Regions from separate parts of the Oleidesulfovibrio vietnamensis genome, predicted to be linked through region 3. Evidence: predicted binding sites of a transcription regulator. Region 3 holds the regulator's gene; each other region holds the start of a gene.
What was found. Region 3 encodes sigma-54, which starts transcription at its own class of promoters, with help from an activator protein. Its sites were predicted from a motif close to CTGGCACGGNNNNTGCTT; they were not measured.
Positions count from the first base shown of each region.

Region 1: a site for sigma-54 is predicted at 3,394-3,411, ahead of flgB (flagellar basal body rod protein FlgB). Genes of this name have one in related genera too.
Region 2: a site for sigma-54 is predicted at 1,844-1,861, ahead of ACZ5D1_RS14155 (YbjQ family protein). Genes of this name have one in related genera too.

Region 1 covers NZ_AP042419.1:414,915-420,957, reverse strand. Annotated here, with positions in the region: gene ACZ5D1_RS01840 (nucleoside-diphosphate sugar epimerase/dehydratase) at 1-393, shown strand, start outside; gene ACZ5D1_RS01835 (acetyltransferase) at 477-1,118, opposite strand; gene ACZ5D1_RS01830 (NAD-dependent epimerase/dehydratase family protein) at 1,325-2,350, shown strand; gene ACZ5D1_RS01825 (tetratricopeptide repeat protein) at 2,539-3,102, opposite strand; gene flgB (flagellar basal body rod protein FlgB) at 3,468-3,878, shown strand; gene flgC (flagellar basal body rod protein FlgC) at 3,878-4,318, shown strand; gene fliE (flagellar hook-basal body complex protein FliE) at 4,334-4,663, shown strand; gene fliF (flagellar basal-body MS-ring/collar protein FliF) at 4,704-6,043, shown strand, end outside.
Region 2 covers NZ_AP042419.1:3,147,276-3,153,318, forward strand. Annotated here, with positions in the region: gene ACZ5D1_RS14145 (molybdopterin biosynthesis protein) at 1-772, shown strand, start outside; gene ACZ5D1_RS14150 (YbhB/YbcL family Raf kinase inhibitor-like protein) at 769-1,230, shown strand; gene ACZ5D1_RS14155 (YbjQ family protein) at 1,426-1,767, opposite strand; gene ACZ5D1_RS14160 (HDOD domain-containing protein) at 1,930-2,988, opposite strand; gene ACZ5D1_RS14165 (hypothetical protein) at 3,015-3,536, opposite strand; gene ACZ5D1_RS14170 (hybrid sensor histidine kinase/response regulator) at 3,675-6,043, shown strand, end outside.
Region 3 covers NZ_AP042419.1:2,056,626-2,062,668, forward strand. Annotated here, with positions in the region: gene ACZ5D1_RS09340 (PTS sugar transporter subunit IIA) at 1-325, opposite strand, end outside; gene hpf (ribosome hibernation-promoting factor, HPF/YfiA family) at 329-871, opposite strand; gene rpoN (RNA polymerase factor sigma-54) at 923-2,347, opposite strand; gene lptB (LPS export ABC transporter ATP-binding protein) at 2,540-3,262, opposite strand; gene ACZ5D1_RS09360 (LptA/OstA family protein) at 3,263-3,802, opposite strand; gene lptC (LPS export ABC transporter periplasmic protein LptC) at 3,789-4,403, opposite strand; gene ACZ5D1_RS09370 (KdsC family phosphatase) at 4,404-4,925, opposite strand; gene kdsA (3-deoxy-8-phosphooctulonate synthase) at 4,915-5,733, opposite strand; gene ACZ5D1_RS09380 (CTP synthase) at 5,914-6,043, opposite strand, start outside.

The DNA.
Region 1 (6,043 bases), 1.6 Mb from region 3:
CCTGTCAAAATAGCAGATATGGCCAAAGACCTTATCCGCCTTGCCGGACTGGAACCCGAAGTGGATATTCCCATTGTCTTCACCGGCCTGCGCGAAGGTGAAAAACTGTACGAAGAGCTGATTACCGCTGACGAAGGCGTGGTGCGCACCGAGCATGACAAGATTATGGTGCTGCGCTGCTGTGACAGCGCCCAGATATCTGAAAGCGCCCTGCAGACTCTGGAACAGGGCCTGCAACAGGCCGTGCAGGCAGCACAGGCGCACGACGGTGCAGCAGTGCGCAGAGCGCTGCATGTGCTGGTGCCCGAATACACCGAAGTTGAACATACGCACACAGAGACCGGCGCGTCTGGCGCGCCGGAACCTGCCGCACTCCGGCCGGAACCTGCGTGACGTTCGCTGCCCCGCAGATAAAACAAACGGCCCCGGCATGACGCCGGGGCCGCTTTTTTATGATCATGAAATATAAAAAAATATCACACTTTGCCCGCAAGGGGTATGGCCGGAGTGCCCGCCACCACACTGCCTGCGGACACATGGCGCAGAACAGTGGCCCCCGCGCCTATGACCGCACCGTCGCCTATGCTGACCCCCGGAACAACGGTGGCTCCGGCTCCCACAAAAACACCGCTGCCCAGCCGCACCCCGCCGCACAGCGTGACTCCGGGCGCCACATGGCAATGTTCGCCCACCACGCAATCATGGTCGACAACCGCACGGTGATTAATGATGGAATTCACCCCCACTCTGACCGACGGCGCCACCACAGCGCCTGCAAGCACCTGCACGCCATCCGCCAGCACGGCATCCTGCGCTATGACGGCCGCCGGATGACACACCGTCGCAAAACGCCAGCCCCCGGCTGTCAGACGGGCATGGACATGTGCCCGCACATTGCGGCCGCCCACATACCCGATGCCGTTCAGCAGTGCGACGTTGCCGCAATTGCAAAAACTGCCCAGCTGCGCGGCCGGTTTCACTTCCAGACCGCAGAAAACCGTTCCGGCACGTGCCGCATCATCGTCCGCGCAGAAAAGCACACGCCCGCCGCCGGCACGCGCCGCATCAAGCAGCACTTTGCCGTGGCCGCCCGCACCAAAAAGAACAAGTGAATCCATGATAATCCAACCGCCAGTACAGAAAATGCAGTGAATGGACGCAGCGCCCGTAATGGTGTATCAGTCGCCGGAACAAGACCGTGCTTCCCTCCGGCGCTCAAGGACGCGGAAGGAGGCAGCCGGAAGATACAGCAGAGTCCGCAGCATACGCCCTGCGGCAGGTGTCCGCAACTCCGGCACATCACACGTCCGACAGGAGACAACGCATGTCCAGATATACCGAACTGCTCCGTCAATTGCAGGAGGCTCCCCGCACATGGCTCATAACCGGCGTGGCGGGCTTCATAGGCTCCAACCTGCTTGAAACCCTGCTCAGCCACGGCCAGACCGTCACCGGTCTTGATAATTTCATGACCGGACACAGAAAAAACCTCGACATGGTGCGCGACGCTGTCACTCCGGAACAGTGGAGCCGCTTCCGGTTCATCGAAGGTGACATCCGCTCGCTGGAAACCTGCCGCGAAGCGTGCGCCGGCGCGGACTACGTTCTGCATCAGGCTGCGCTCGGTTCGGTACCGCGTTCCATTGATGACCCGCTGCTGACCAATACCTGTAACATCGACGGCTTTGTAAACATGCTGGTGGCCGCACGCGATGCGGATGTCCGCAGATTTGTCTACGCCGCTTCCAGCTCGACCTACGGTGACGAGCCCAACCTGCCCAAGCAGGAAGACCGCATCGGCAGGCCGCTTTCGCCGTATGCCGTTACAAAGTATGTCAACGAACTGTATGCAGACGTCTTTGCCAGAACCTACGGCATGGAATGCACCGGACTGCGCTATTTCAACGTATTCGGCAAACGTCAGGATCCTGAAGGCGCCTATGCCGCGGTCATCCCGCTGTGGTTTGCCGGTCTGCTGCGCGACCAGCCAGTATTCATAAACGGTGACGGCGAAACCAGCCGCGACTTCTGTCACATAGACAACACTGTGCAGGCCAACCTGCTGGCGGCCACCGCTCCCGATCCCGAAGCAACCAATACTGTATACAACGTGGCCTTCGGAGAACGCACATCGCTGACCGAACTGTACGGCCTCATCCGCGAGGAAGTGGCGCGCCACAATCCGCATGCGTCAGAAAAAGAAGCACAGTACCGCGATTTCCGCGCGGGCGACGTGCGCCACTCTCTGGCTGATATCAGCCGTGCCCGCACCCTGCTGGGCTATGATCCGCAGATTTCCGTCCGTCAGGGGCTGCGCATTTCCGGCGACTGGTACGCAGCAAACCTGTAGCAGCCTGCCTGCATAACAAGAACAAAGCCACGCACGGTGCCCATAGGCCCGTGCGTGGCTTTGTTCTTATTTTCCTCTTCCCGCAAAAAGGTGATTTTCCGGCCCGTTGCGCCAGCGTCAGGGCCGGAAAATCAATGGGGAGGGGAGATTTTTCATCCGGCAAAGCCGGAAACAAGAACCATACGCCGCTAACGGTGCAGCGTGGCGTACAGTTCCTGCGCGGCCGTGTTGGCAGGGTCGCGGCGCAGCAGTTCTTCAAGCTGCCCTGCGGCGTCCTCTGTACGGCCGACGGAAATATAACAACCCGCCAGAGAAACGCGCACTGCGTCCTTTGCAGGGTCCACTTCAAGAAAAGCATGCAGTCTGGGAATGACATCGTCGATACGGCCCAGCACATAGCCAAGCTGCACCAGACCGTGCACGGCGATCATATTGGCCGGATTCATATCCAGCGCCTGCGCGAAATGGCTGAAAGCGGGTTCATTTTCGCCGCGTTCCATTTCAATCAGGCCCATGCCGGCCAGTGCCTTGTCGCCGGGTTCGATATCGGCGGCTTTTTTGTACAGCACCAGCGCATCGTCAAACAACCCGCGCTGCACGGCAATGGTAGCCAGCCCCAGATACGGGTCAGGATGCACACCGTTACTGCCCGCAGCCTTGCGGTAGTATTCCTCGGCTTTATCCAGCTCACCCATAAACAGGTAGCACTCGCCCAGTTCCTTGTTGATCTCGTAATCAAGATGATTGCTCATGGTTCCCCTCCGTTCGAAAACGGCAACCTGTTCCCTTTTTTCTGCCGCTGCAAGAGTTAAGCAAATTCCGGGCCGACACGACCCCGCGGAGTTCAGGGAACTTTTTTCCTTTGCCACGGAACAAGCAGGAACCGTGCCACCCTGCAGAATCACAGGCAGATACGCCCCGTGCGCCAAAAGAGCAACCCCTCTGCCGCCGGCGACGGTCACCAGTGACCAAATATTGACACCATGGCCGCAAAACTGCGCAGAAATCATATTTAAAATATATTTTTCAAACAGTTAACAATCATGGAACACACCTTGCTTTGTGCAGATGGCAGCGTCCGGCTTTCCGGCGCATGGCTTCATCGGAGGCAGACACCATGAAAACACTTTTCGGACAGCACATGGAAGTGACCGCCAAGGTCATGGACATGCAGCTCAAGCGCCAGAACGTCATCATGAGCAATATGGCGAACGTGCGCACGCCCGGGTACAAGGCCCGCGAACTGGACTTTGAAAAAGACCTGCAGGCAGCACTTTCGCTGGGTACGGAAGGCAAGATAGCCCGTACCCATGAAAAGCACGTACCGGCGACCTTTGACCCCGAGACTTTCGGCCCGGAATGGACCAAGGCGTTCAGACCGCGTGTCGTCCACGGCGAAGATCAGGTCGATCTGGACAAGGAAATGGCCAAGATGGCCAAGAACACCCTGCAGTACAACACGCTTTCCACCATCATCAAAGGCAACTTTCAGGGCCTTAAAGACGTCATCATGACAGGGCAGAAATAATGGATTTCATGACAGCACTCGACATCGGCGCATCGGCACTCAGTGCGGAACGCACGAGCATGAACATAACCTCCATGAACCTGGCTAACGCAAAGACGACCAGAACCATAGGCGGCGGGCCATACCGCCGCAAGGCCGTTGTCATGGCTGCCACAGAGGTGGACGACCCCTTCAGCAAGCATATGCAGAGCGCGCTTGACCGCGAACTGCGCGGGGTGCGCGTACAACACATCGTGCGCGACAACCGCCCTTTCCGTCAGGTGTACGAACCCGGACACCCCGACGCCGATGCCAACGGCTACGTTAAATACCCGGACATCAACGTGGTGGAGGAAATGGCCAACCTGATGACCTCGCAGCGCGGGTATCAGGCCAGCGTGTCCACCATCGAGGCTGTCAAAAGCATGTACACCAAGGCACTGGAAATAGGCCGTTCATAGGCGGGGTAACGCATCATGACCATTCAGAGTGTCGGCCTGAAGGCCTACAGCAACGCGCTGTCAAACTTTACCAAGGCAGAACGCAGCATCCAGTCGGGCAAACTGACGCCGGAACCGAGAGTGGAGCGCTCCTTCAGCGACACCATCAACTCTTCGGTAAAAAAAGTGAACGACATGCAGAGTGAAAAAAGCACCATGATCCAGTCGTTCGCCTCCGGCGAAACACAGAACGTGCACGAACTGATGATAACGCTGCAAAAGGCCAGTGTTGCCGTAAAAATGACATCCGCAGTACGCAACAAAGTGATGGAAGCGTACCGCGAACTGAGCAAAATGCAGTTCTAAAACCGGCTGATTCCCGCTACTTATTTTTCCGGAGAAACACATGACCGCGCTCAATTCCGCCGTGGATAAGGCAAAAACTTTCTGGACCCGCATCAGCATGTCGCAGCGGGTATTCATCGTCGGCCTGACTGTGGTCGTGGTGGGCATATTTTTCGGCCTTATCTTCTGGATAAATCAGCCCGACTACAGGGTGCTGTATTCCAAGCTTACCCCGGAAGACGCCAACAGGGTGGTCACCGTGCTGCAGGCGCAGAAGGTCAGGTACCGGCTGGATAACGGCGGCAGCACCATAATGGTACCCGCCGACCGCGTGTACGACATGCGGCTTATGGTTGCCGGTGAAGGTTCAGTGGTGGGACAGGGTGTCGGCTTTGAAATTTTTGACCAGATCAAGGTCGGTCAGACTGATTTTGTTCAGAAAATCAATTACCAGCGCGCCCTGCAGGGCGAGCTTTCGCGTACCATAGCTGAATTTCCCGCTGTGGAGAGCGCCCGCGTACATCTGGTCATTCCGCACCGCAGCCTGTTCATCGAAGAGCAGATGCAGCCTTCCGCTTCTGTGGTGCTGAAGCTGCAGGACGGCAAAAAGATGGACGAAAAGGACGTGCAGGCCGTCGTCAATCTGGTCACCATGTCTGTGGAAGGGCTGGACCAGGGCAAAATTTCCGTGGCGGACACTTCGGGCAAGATTCTGTACTACCCCAAAGACGAACAGTCGCTTGACGGCATGACCTCCACCCAGCTGGAACACAAGCTGACCATGCAGCAGAATTTCGAACGCCGGATCGAAGAGCTGCTCTACCCTGTCATCGGCCCGGGCAAAGTCATTGCCAAGGTCAATGCCGATCTTGATTTTTCGCAGAAAACCATCCGCAAAAAGCTGTTTGACCCCGAAAGCTCTGTGGTACGCAGCGAAATACGTACCGAAGAGGCCCGCAAAGGCACATCAAACGTCAATGCCGGCGTGCCGGAAGCGAACTTCCGCGGCGACGGCATGTCCGGCGGCACCAGCACGGAAGACTCCAACCGTGAAACCCGCAACACCAACTACGAAATAAACGAAGAAGAACAGAATATCATCGCTCCCGTGGGGCAGCTTGACCGGCTGAGTGTTGCGGTTATCGTCGACGGCACGTATGAAAAGAACGAAGAAACGGGCGAATGGACATATGTGCCGCGCAGCGACGAAGAGGTGGCGCGCATCCGCCAGCTGGTGGCCAGTGCCGTCGGGTTCGACCGTGCCCGCGGCGATGTGCTGGAAGTCAGCAGCATATCCTTTGGCGGGCCGGAAGCCGACACCTACATGTCGCTGGCCGAAGTCATCATGGACTACGCGCTGCGACTGGGTAAACCCCTGCTGAACGCGCTGCTGGTCTTCCT
Region 2 (6,043 bases), 1.1 Mb from region 3:
GTCCGTACCTGCCGAGCTTATGGTATCGCGCACGGCGCTGGAACGTACTCTGGTATGTGTGGGCAGCCACGACAACACGCTGGACGCGCTGGCCGATGAACTGATGGGACTGGACACCCCATGCCGTCTCGCCTCCAGCCATGTGGGCAGCATGGGCGGCATCATGGCGGTCAAAAACGGCTCGTGCCACATGGCCGGAGTGCATCTGTTCGACCCCGATTCGGGCGACTACAATATGCCGTTCATCCGCAAATACCTGCCGGAAACACCCGCCGTACTGATCAATCTTGCCATACGGCATCAGGGTTTCATCGTACCGGCGGGCAACCCCCACAACATCCGCGGCATAGAAGACGTGGCCCGGCAAGGGCTGCGCTTCATCAACAGACAGCGCGGCGCAGGTACCCGCATACTTTTTGACTGGCACCTGAAGCAATGCGGGCTGCAGTCCGATGCAATCCGCGGCTACGGCAAGGAAGAATACACCCACATGGCCGTGGCAGCCAATGTGCTGACCGGCAGTGCCGACTGCGGGCTGGGCATACGGGCCGCCGCCAAAGCGCTGGGGCTGGATTTTGTTCCGCTGGCGCGCGAACGCTACGACCTGCTTATCCCCGAACAGTTCATGGAAGACCCGCGCGTCATGGCCGTCATGCAGCTGCTGGGCTCGCCCGCTTTTCTGGCACGCATAGAAGCGCTGGGCGGATACGAGACAACACTCACCGGACAGGTCATGCAGGCCGGTACCGCACTGGGAGAACACGGCAGATGAAACTGAAAAGTCCCATATTCGAACAAGGTGAACTGCTGCCCGCGGCCAACCCGCAACACGGCGGAGAATCACCGCCTCTTGCGTGGGAAGATGTGCCGGAAGGCACGGCATCTTTTGTGCTGCTGTGCGACGACCCCGATGCCGACGGCGGCACGGCCACGCTGTGGATGCTGTATAATCTGCCCGCAGACCTGCGGTCGCTTGAGGCCGGCATCGCCGACGATTTTGCCCCGCTCAAAGGGGCCGCTCACGGTATCAACACCAGAGGCAACTGTAGATACGATGCCCCGCAGCCATCCTGTCATCCCAGACGGGTATACTACAGGCTGTATGCGCTTGACAGCCGCCTTTCGCTGAAGGCGGGCATTGCGCGGGGGCAGCTGGTTCGCGCCATGGAAGGCCATATTATTTCCGAAGCGTGTCTGACAACCGTGGTCGGCAGCGCCCATACCGCATAACTCCTGCGGCAGCTGGCGCAGAACCTGCGGCCGGATACGCGTCCGGAAAAACAGCCGGTGAACGCACCACGGAATGATATAAAAAAGCCGCCGGTCAGATGACCGGCGGCTTTTATGCCGCGTGGGGCACCGGCAAAAATTCCGGCAGAAACTCCGGCACCGGCATGTCGCCCCGCGTTGCGGCGCACATACCCGCTAGGCTCTTCTGCCTTTTTCAAACTGTACCGCAGTGCCGTAACAGGAAAAAAATTTGCTGCCGTCGGGATGAAAGGCCACGTTTTCCTGATAGCCCACAATGGCCTGAGCTCCTTTGTTCACGGCACGCGCAGCCATACCGAAAAAAGCCTCTTCGGAGTCATAGGCGCGGCAGGCCACCAATCCCAGCACCTTGCCGATGGTCCGGCCTTCCATACTTTCCGTGGTCACCACGGGAAAACGCCCGTTGCGGAACAGTTCCTTGACAACCTCGACGTTTTCGACACAGCGCGGCTCGGGCTTTTTGCTCTTTTTTTCATTACCGCCAAGCAGAAACAACATGAAAGGCCTCCTTCACACCGCCGCGTTCCGCTTCTGCCGCAGCGGCGGGTACAGTATTGTATTCGTACCCGTTGCTATGCAAAGGTTCTGCCATTCAATTTAATTCAATATTTACAGCGCAGTAACAAAAAGACCCTTCACCATGTGCCGGAAAACCGACGCCTATTCGAGCAGCAGCGACGAAGTATCGCGCAGACGCTCTTCCAGCCCGTCAATAAGCTGTTCCAGCACCGCCACAGAGACCCCCAGACGCTGCCACGCATCTTCCTTGAATCCCGGCAGCTGGTGCATGCCGCTTACACCTATGCCCAGTCCCTTCACCACCACATCCGCCACATGAACCACCGCAGGCTCCACATGGCGGACACTCCGTTCCGGCACATGATGATGCAGGGTGGAAAAAACCAGCGACATGGGAAAATTCCACTTGCGCAGCAACATGCCTCCCAGCGTGGCATGGTCAAAACCCAGCACCCGCAGTTCGGCGTCCTGCGCCGGCATGCCGTAATCGCTGCACATGGAAAGAATGGCCGCCGCACGGTCGGGTAACAGGCTGAACACCGCAAGTCTGCCTATATCATGCAGCAGACCGGCCACAAAAAAGCGTTCCGGCTCCTCCATGCCCGCAGCCTCTGCCAGCTGGCCGGCCACCACGGCACAGGCGATGCTGTGCTGCCAGAAAAGCGACAGATCAAGATGCGCCACGGGCAGATCGCGCATGGCCCCTATGACCATGACACCCAGCGCCAGTGTTGACAGCTGCTGCCGCCCCACCAGCGCCACGGCACGCGATACCGTGTCTATACGCGAAGGAAAGCTGTAAAAAGCGCTGTTGACCATGCGCAGCAGAAATGCCGACAGCCCCGCATCGCGGCTGATCACCCGCGCCACGTCAGCCGCGGAACTGTTCTGGCTGGAAAGCACATCGCGCAGTTCGGCCACCACCGCCGGCAGCGACGGCAGTTTAACCTCGTCACGCAGCAGCGCCAGCGGGTCCAGCGGGGCAAAATCGCCGTACTGCAGGCCGGAGACATCAGGCATCTTCACCTGACAGGGACGTATTCCGCGGGCCATGTCTCTGGCCATGCGCACCGTGCCGTGACGCAGCAGCAGACGGGGCACCTCGCCGGTTGTCCCCGTGTGGCCGAAACGGGCCTCCACCACATGACGCGCTTCCTCGATAAAAGCCTCATATTCCAGAGAGTGTGAGGTTTCGTTCACGCTGATCTCCGTGCGTGGGCAGTTCGTTACAAAAGGGGCATTGTGCCCGCTGAAGCCTGATACAGATAGTTGATGACCGCGCCGACATACCAGACCATGCCGATGAGCATACATTTGAGCGAACGCAGAAAAAGCAGTGTTTTTCTGTTACGCATGGCAATGACCAGCCGCATGCTTTCCGCACGGGTGCCGCGTCGCATGGCCGATATCCAGTGCAGGCGCGTCACCCCGAACAACGCCGTGCCCAGACTGGCCAGCACAAACAGTAATCCGATGATAAGGGGAATGCCGCTCAGCACTCCGGCCGCCACCATGCGATGGCCCGAAAAGCCCGTCACCGAAATAAGCAGCGCCCCGATGGCAAACACCGACTGTGTCCGCTGGTTAAGCACGGCAAACTGCCCCTGCAGGCTTTTCCACACCTCTGCGCCTGTTTCCAGCACGCTCAGCATGTACTCGTACTCCTGCCGGATGGAGTCGGCATCGGGGTCGATATCCAGCACATTGATGGCCGCAGGAAAGACATCGGAAGAGTTTTTTCCAAACATAACCCAGTTCCTACAGGAATATCATCACCGGTTGCAAGTGACCTTTTTTGCTGTGCTTGACGGGAAACCCGCCCGCACGTAGATTGGTTCCCCACTCAATACCCCAGAACGCCTGCGGCATGCAGCATATTTTTCCATATGACCAGAACCGCAAACCATGTTTTCCGGCACGCACCATGCCAGCCGGCCACGCCGCGCCGTGCAGTCTGCGCAACGGCGGTGTTTGTGCTGTTCCTGCTTGTTACCGTATTCTGGGTCTCCACCGCCTGTGCCCAGCAGGACAGACGGCGCAACGTTCTTTTTCTCAATTCATACCACAACGGGTATTCGTGGTCGGACAAGATTCTGGAAGGGGTCAAGGATGTCTTTGCCGCGCAGGACAGATATAACATCGTGCTGCAGGTCGAATACATGGACTCGAAAAAGTTTCATTATGAAGACACCGTGCAGACCCTCTTCAGATTGTACCGCGATAAATTCCGCGGCAAGCATTTTGATGTCATAATATCTTCCGACAATATCTCATTCAACTTTCTGCAGCAGTTCCGCGACACGCTCTTTCCCGGGGTTCCCGTGATTTTCAGCGGACTGAACGACTTCCACCGCGAAGGTCTGTCTCTTAAAGGATATTCCGGCGTTACAGAAGAATACGACGTGGCCGCCAACCTTGAGCTGGCCATGCGGCTGCACCCGCAGATGAAACGCATGGTCGTCATCGGCGATACGTCGGTAACCGGCGTGGCCATCAGCAACCAGATCAAAAAAGCACTGCCCGTGGTGCAGGACAAGCTGGAAGTTGAATTCTGGTACGAGTACCGGCTGGAAGACATGCTGAACAAAGTGCGTCATCAGGGGCCGGACACATTTTTCTACTTCATCCCCATGTACCGCGACATCGACGGCCAGTTTTATTCCGCGCAGGAACTGCTGGAAAAAGTTCATGCCAATTCCGACGCGCCCCTTTATTCCAACTGGGAATTTCTGCTGGGCCACGGCATTGTGGGCGGCAAGCTGATTTCCGGCGTGCGCCACGGCATGGTGGCCGCGCGCATGGCCATGCAGGTGCTGGACGGCACACCGGTGGACGACATTCCCATCATGTCCGACCCCGAAGCCGCAGACAGCGAAGCATTTATCTTTGACTACAATGAGCTGCGCCGTCTGTTCATCACGCAGGAACAGCTGCCCGCAGGCGCACGTCTGATCAACGAGCCCAGCCGCTTCTATGAGCTGAACAAGCAGGTTTTCTGGACCATCATCATCTCCATGGTGCTGCTTTCCGTCATTCTGGTGGTGCTGGTGATGAACATACTGGAAAAGCGCCGTGTGGAGCAGAAAATCAAAGATCAGCTGTCTTTTCTGCGGCTGCTTATGGATACCATTCCCCTGCCCATCTTCACCAAGGACACCACGGGCAGTTTTCTGCAGTGCAACAAAGCGTTTGAAGACTTTTTCGGGGTGGACCGCCAGAGCCTGCTGGGCCTTGCCGGCAATCCGGACAATCTGGCGGTACGCGCTCTGACCGATCCTGTGGACGTGGACATGCTGCGCAGACCCAGCGTGGAAATCTACGACAAGACCATCGAAGGCCCCGACGGTCTGCCGCGCAACATCATCCTGCACAAGGCGACGCACAACAACGCCCGCGGCGAAGTGGTGGGACTGGTGGGAGTGGTTTTTGACTACACGGCCCGGCGGCGTGCCGAAGACAGTCTGCGTGCCGCGGAAGAAAAATACCGTTCCATCTTTGAAGGCTCGCCGCTGGGTATTTTCCGCATCCGCCCCAGAGACAGCTTCATCGATCTCAACCCTGCGCTGGCGCGCATGGCCGGGTTTGAAAATCCGGACCAGCTTGTGCAGACCCTGCCGCAGGATATCGACCGGCTGCTGGAGCAGATGGCCGCCACAAGCTCATCTTCCGGCGATGTGATAGACTTTGAACACACGTTCACCAGAGGCGACGGCACAGCCATAACCGCCCACATAACCCTGCGTGTGGCACGCGACCGCAACGGCGATATCGTGCTGCTGGAAGGATACGCCGAAAACGTCACCCAGCGGAAACTGGCGGAACAGGCCCTCAGCGAATCACAGCGCATGCTGCAGCTGGTGCTTGATAACATTCCCCAGCTGGTAAGCTGGAAAGACGCCTCGCTGCGGTACATCGGCGCAAACCGTTCCTTTGCCCAGTTTTTCGGCATTGCCGAACTGGAAGACGCCATAGGCCGCACCGACGTGGAAATTCTGCCCGATGAAGCGCAGGCGCTGCGTCTGCGTGAAGAGGACGAGGAAGTCATCCGCAGCAACACGCCCCGCTACCGCTATAAATGGTCCACCACGGCGGCCGACGGAAAAAGTGTATGGCTGGAAACCAACCGCGTGCCGCTGCATGACGAACAGGGCCATGTGGTGGGCCTGCTGACCACGGCGGAAGACGTAACCCAGAAGATAAATCTGGAACGCCAGCTGCTGCAGTCGCAGAAAATGGAAGCCATAGGTACGCTTGC
Region 3 (6,043 bases):
CCTGTTCTGGAGCAAGAACAAGAAAGAATACGTTACACAGCTTGTAATCAAGCGCTTCAAAATCAAGCCCTTCAGAACTGCGACCGACCACCAGCACGATGTGGTCAAGCCCCTCCACCTTGCCGTGCGGTATGGCTATGCCGTCACCGATGCCGGTTGTTCCCAGATTTTCACGGTCCTGCAGAATGCGGACCACGGTATTCTGATCCAGTTCCGGATATTTTTGGATGACCGGTTTCACAAGTTCCGCCAGCACCTCAGTTTTGGTGCTGGCGGAAAGCTCATGAATTATGAGGTCTTTATCCAGGTATTCACCCAGTTTCATTTTTTAGAATCCCGGATCGATCAGCCCGAAGTCTCCGTCCTTGCGACGGTAGATGACATTCACGCGGTTGTTCTGCGCGTTTTTGAAAACGAGAAACTCGTAATCCAGCGCCTCAAGCTGCATGGCAGCTTCATCAATATGCATGGGTTTGGGATCAATCTCATCAGTTTCAATGATGGTGCGCTCGCGCACGCCGTCATTGTCTTTGTAATTGAACACATCCATACGCACGCTGTCATCACTGCTGGAACGGCGCCGATCCTTAGTCTTTTCTGCGTGTTTCTTGACCTGTGCTTCCAGCTTATCCAGCACAAGATCAATAGTGGCATACATATCCTCGCTCTGCTCCACTGCAGAGAGATTCAACCCCTCGCCCGTGCATTGTACTTCCGCCTTGTGCCGGAATTTATCAACGCTCAACAGAACCTGTAACTCAAGGTTTTCTGACTTATTCAAAAAGCGTCCGAGCTTTTCAAAACGGCGGTTGGCATACTTTTTCAAGTGATCGGAAGGCTCGAAGTTCTTGAAAGTGAAAGCGATGTTCATAAAAACCTCCAGAGATTCAGTATCAGGCATTTCTGCCGGAAATCCTTTGGCCTAAAATACAGCTTTTCGTTTCGAAGAAGAAGGGATTCCCATAGCTGTACGATACTTCGCCACGGTTCTTCGAGCAATATTGACTTGCAACTTTTCTTTAAGAATTTCTCCGATCTTTTCGTCACTGAGCGGTTCTTTAGGATTTTCTTCAGAAATCAGGTTCTTTATCAGCGCTTTCACACTTTCAGAACCTACCTCTGTTCCGTCGTTTAACGCCAGTGCACTGTTAAAGAAATACTTAAGCTCCACAATACCATGGGGGGTAGCCACATACTTGTTTGTTGTAATACGGCTGACGGTTGATTCGTGCATTCCTATGTCGTCCGCTATATCCTTGAGAATAAGCGGGCGAAGCCGGGATACGCCTTCCTCGAAAAAACCCCTCTGATATTTAATAATGCTCTCAACTACTTTGTACAGGGTTCGCTGCCGTTGATAAAGGCTTTTTATAAGCCACGAGGCGGAGCGCATTTTTTCCTGCACGTAGTCCTTTTCTTTATCAGTGGTGCCCTTGACGCCTTCTTTATAAAATTCACTCAGCTGGAGATGTGGCAGGCCGTCTTCGTTCAGCAGGATGATAAAATCATCCTCGCTTTTATACACGTAGACATCGGGGCTGACATACGCGGGCTGTTCGTTACCGAAGCGGGAGCCCGGCATGGGGTCAAGAGTCTGGATAAGGTCAAGATATTCTTTAAGGTCGTCCATTCCCAGACGATATTTTCTGAGAAGAGGCTTGTACCGTCGTTTTTCCAGGTCTTCCAGATGATCGCGGATCAGCTCGACAAGCACAGGGTCGCGGTCGTATCCAAGCACTTCGACCTGAACCAGAAGGCATTCCTGCGGAGTACGCGCCGCTATGCCCACGGGATCAAGCCGCTGCAGCAGATGCAGCGTTTCTTCCACCTCTGCCGTACCGGCACCGGCCATTTCCGCCACGTTTTCCACCGTCGCCTGCAGATACCCCGCAGGCGAAAGGTTGCCGATTATGACTTCTGCTATGTCCAGCTGTTTTTCCGTGGCGGAAGACAAGCGCAGCTGCCAGCTGAGATGCCCTTCCAGCGTGGGGCTGGATGAAAAACGAGCCTCAAAGGCGGTCATCTCTTCCGGCACTTCCGCGTCGCGTCCGCCTGCCTGTTTGCCGGTACTGGCAAAATCGCCAAGATAGTTTTCCCAGTCGGCATTCTTTACCAATTCCTGACGGAAAGGGTCGGCTTCTTCTGCTCTCGGGGCTCTCTCTTCAGCCTGAGAGACTGGGCGCTCTTCCTGTGTTTCTTCAAGAAACGGGTTTTCCAGCAGTTCCTGCTGAACGGTTTCAACGAGCTCGACGCGTGAAAGCTGCAACAGTTTGATCGCCTGCTGAAGCTGGGGCGTCATCACAAGCTGCTGAGCGAGTTTAAGCTGCTGTCGTAACTCTAAAGCCATTGTTCAACCGAATCCTTAAGATTATAAAAGCTGAATATATTTTGTTTTTATTGCTCAGAGAATATCAAAGCCCTGATACCGGAGACAGCGGAAACGTATATTCCGTTCTGTTATCCAAAAATCATTCCAAAATACATTCCATGACTCTTTTCTGCCACATATATCTGTGTGATGCAACCGGAGCCGGGGGACTTACAGGCAGAAGCCCTCTCCCAGATAGACACTGCGGGCCTTGGGATCGGCCACAATGGCTTCCGGAGTGCCTTCCAGAATGACCCTTCCTTCGTAAACGAGATAAGCCCTGTCGCAGATATTCAATGTTTCACGCACATTATGATCAGAGATCAACACCCCGATACCTTTGTCGCGCAGTTTTTTGATTATTTCCTGAATATCATCCACGGCCAGAGGATCAATGCCGGCAAACGGTTCATCAAGCAGGATGAACTTCGGGGCGCGGATGAGGGCCCGGGCGATTTCCAGCCGCCGCCGTTCACCGCCGGACAGGTGCATGGCGTATGAATCGGCGATGTGGGTGATGCCGAACTCTTCAAGCAGTTCCTGCGCTCTTGCCTGCTGAGCTTTTTTGCTCAATCCCACATGTTCCAGAATCATCTGCAGATTCTGAGTGACAGTGAGTTTTTTAAAAACAGAACTTTCCTGAGGCAGATAGCTCAAACCGATACGGGCGCGTTCATGCAGCGGCCAGTCGGATATGCTCAGGTCATCCAGCTGCACCTCGCCGGCATTGGGCTTTACAATGCCTATGAGCATATAAAATGTCGTGGTCTTGCCCGCGCCGTTGGGGCCCAGCAGGCCGACAATTTCCCCCTGTTTCACATTCAGGGAAACGCCGCAGACCACTTCGCGCGAACCGTATTGCTTGCGCAACCCTGTAGCCTGAATGACCGCCATTTACTTCTTCATCCTTTTGGGGGCGGAAAAAACCGCATTGACGGGCTTACCAGGCGCGCCCAACACTTCACTTCTGTTCTCGTTCACATAAAACCTGATTTCCTGCCCGCCGATACTGTTGCCCTCGTCGCGAAGTACGGGGTCTCCTTCCATCACAAGCAGTCCTTCCGAAACCTTGTAGGTGGCCTTGCGGCATTCTCCCGATTTCGTCAGCTGCTTCATGCGTACATTACCTTCGGCCACCAGCCTGTTGATCTGGCCGGCGTCAATGGCAGGGCCTTCGGCGTCGTTTTGCTTCGCGGCGGCACTGGCGTTCTTGTCCAGATAGACGGAGATGGAGTCCGCCCACAGTTCAAACTCACCGCGCTGCACGTACACATCCTGTTCAAAAATGATCAGCTGGGCGTTGGCGTCATAAGTCATGGTCTTAGATGTGATGGAGGTGGGAATATCCTCTGCCGCGGTGGCGGGGGCGGCCTGCAAAACCAGACAGGCAAGCAGCACCATAATCATGTGGCCTGTTATGCTAATTCTGTTCATGACGTTTTTCTCCTCGGGCTAAGCCGCTGAAGCCGTCTTCAAGGTACAGAACCATGTCAACGCTTCCGCGGGCTTTAATGACGTTAGTGTCCAGCAGCCACAGCACGTCATGCATGGTACCGTTCATGGCGCCGGTTTCAAACCATACCTTTTCGGGCATGGTCAGTTCACGGGAGCTGCCAAGGTAGGTCAGCAGAGATGTTTTAAGCATTTTGTCTGTCTGCACCAGAACCACATCGTCCCACAGACGCATGGACTGGCTGCTCTGCTTTATTTCGCCCCAGCGCGCTTTAACACTCAGGTTGTCGTTTTGTTTTTCAAGAAAATAGACAATGTCGGGCTGCTTGATGCGTACAGTGTCGCCCTGCTGGTCATAAAACGCTTTTTCAGCTTCCAGCGTCCACAGTTCGCGTCCTTTTTCGCCCTGCTTCAGGCGCACACCCGACAGCGCCAGATCGACATTACCTTCCACGGCAGGCTGGGCATCGGTCAGAGAGCGTCGCACTTCACTGACCTGACGTGCCCCCATGGCCGCATACAACAGCAGGCCGGCGAGCAGAATCAGCATACCGGCGACCCAGTACATTCTGCGGCGGGACATCTAGGAAGACCACTCCCTGAGCATGGGAGCCAGTTTGTTCTGGGCATCAAGGATAAAACGTACAGCTTCGCGCACGGCGCCATGGCCTCCCGTGGCGGTGGTGACATATTTGGCCACGGCCTTTACCTCCGGCTGGGCGTTGGCCACTGCCATGGGCAGCCCCACAAGATTGAGCGGGGCCAGATCCACCCAGTCATCGCCCAGAAAAGCGGCCTGCTCCGGTTTGAGAGCATATTTTTCAAGCAATCCCTGCATGACGTCCAGCTTGTGCGTGAAGCCCGCATGGTAGTCCTCTATGCCCAGCCCGCGCACACGCTCGGCCACGGCTTCAGAGTCAAGACCGGTAATCACGGCCACGACAAGCCCTGCTGACTGAGCCATCTTGATTCCCAGCCCGTCCTGCACATTGAAGCGCTTGGCCACCCTGCCGTCACCAAAATAGTACAGACCGCCGTCTGTCAGCACCCCGTCCACATCCAGAACAAGCAGGCGGATGTTGGCGGCCAGCTCTTTAACACGCATAGTCAATACTCCAGATGCTCTTCAGATCTCCTACAAGATCGCTCAGGCGCCCCGCGGGCCAGCTGTTGGGGCCGTCGCACAGCGCCTTGTCGGGGTCGGGATGACATTCCAGAAAAACACCGTTTGCACCTGCTGCCACAGCTGCGCGGGCCAGCGCCGGAACATGCCTTCTGTCTCCTCCGGAGCAGGAACCCTGCCCGCCCGGAAGCTGTACGGAATGGGTGGCATCGAAAATTACAGGAACATTCAGGCTGCGCATGATGGAAAAAGAGCGGAAATCGACCACAAGATTGTTATAGCCGAAACTTGCCCCTCTTTCGGTAAGCATCACGTGACGGTTTCCTGCCGCATGCAGTTTTTCCACCACTGGCCCCATATCCCAAGGCGCCACAAACTGGCCTTTCTTTACATTGACCACGCTGCCGGTGGCGGCAGCCGCCTGCAGCAGGGCTGTCTGCCTGCACAGAAATGCCGGTATTTGCAAAATGTCAGCCACAGCTGCCACAGGTGCGGCCTGAGCAGGTTCATGAATATCGGTAATGACAGGCAGGCCCGTTTCTTCGCGGATGCGGGCCAGCCACTCCAGCCCCGTAGTCATTCCGGGGCCGCGGAAGCTGGAGGCCGATGTACGGTTGGCCTTGTCAAAAGAGCTTTTAAAAATTGCTGTGACAGCATGTCTGTCCGCAGCCTCACGCACAATGCGGGCAGTTTCAAGCGCCAGCTCGTAGCTTTCGAGCACGCAGGGGCCTGCAATGATAAACGGGCCGTCGCACAGGGTTTTATAGAGTTCTGTCGTAGAAAACGTCATGCATCTCCGCCATGGTAAAATCTTGGTGAGGTGGCCGCGGCGCACGGCTTGGGCGCGGCTGTCCGGCAGCATGCCGGAACCGGAAAACCACAGGAAACCTATCCGATTCAAAGCCGGATTGAAAGTCTAAAAAAACGGGGCGCACTGGTGTGCGCCCCGTTTATGGCAGGAGTTCAAGCGTTACCGCTTGCTTTTTACAGCCTGTTTTCCGGCGGCTTTTATAAACTCGCGGAAAAGCGGATGCGGTGTCATGGGGTAGGACTTGAATTCAGGGTGGAACTGACAGCCGAGGAACCAGGGATGATCCTTG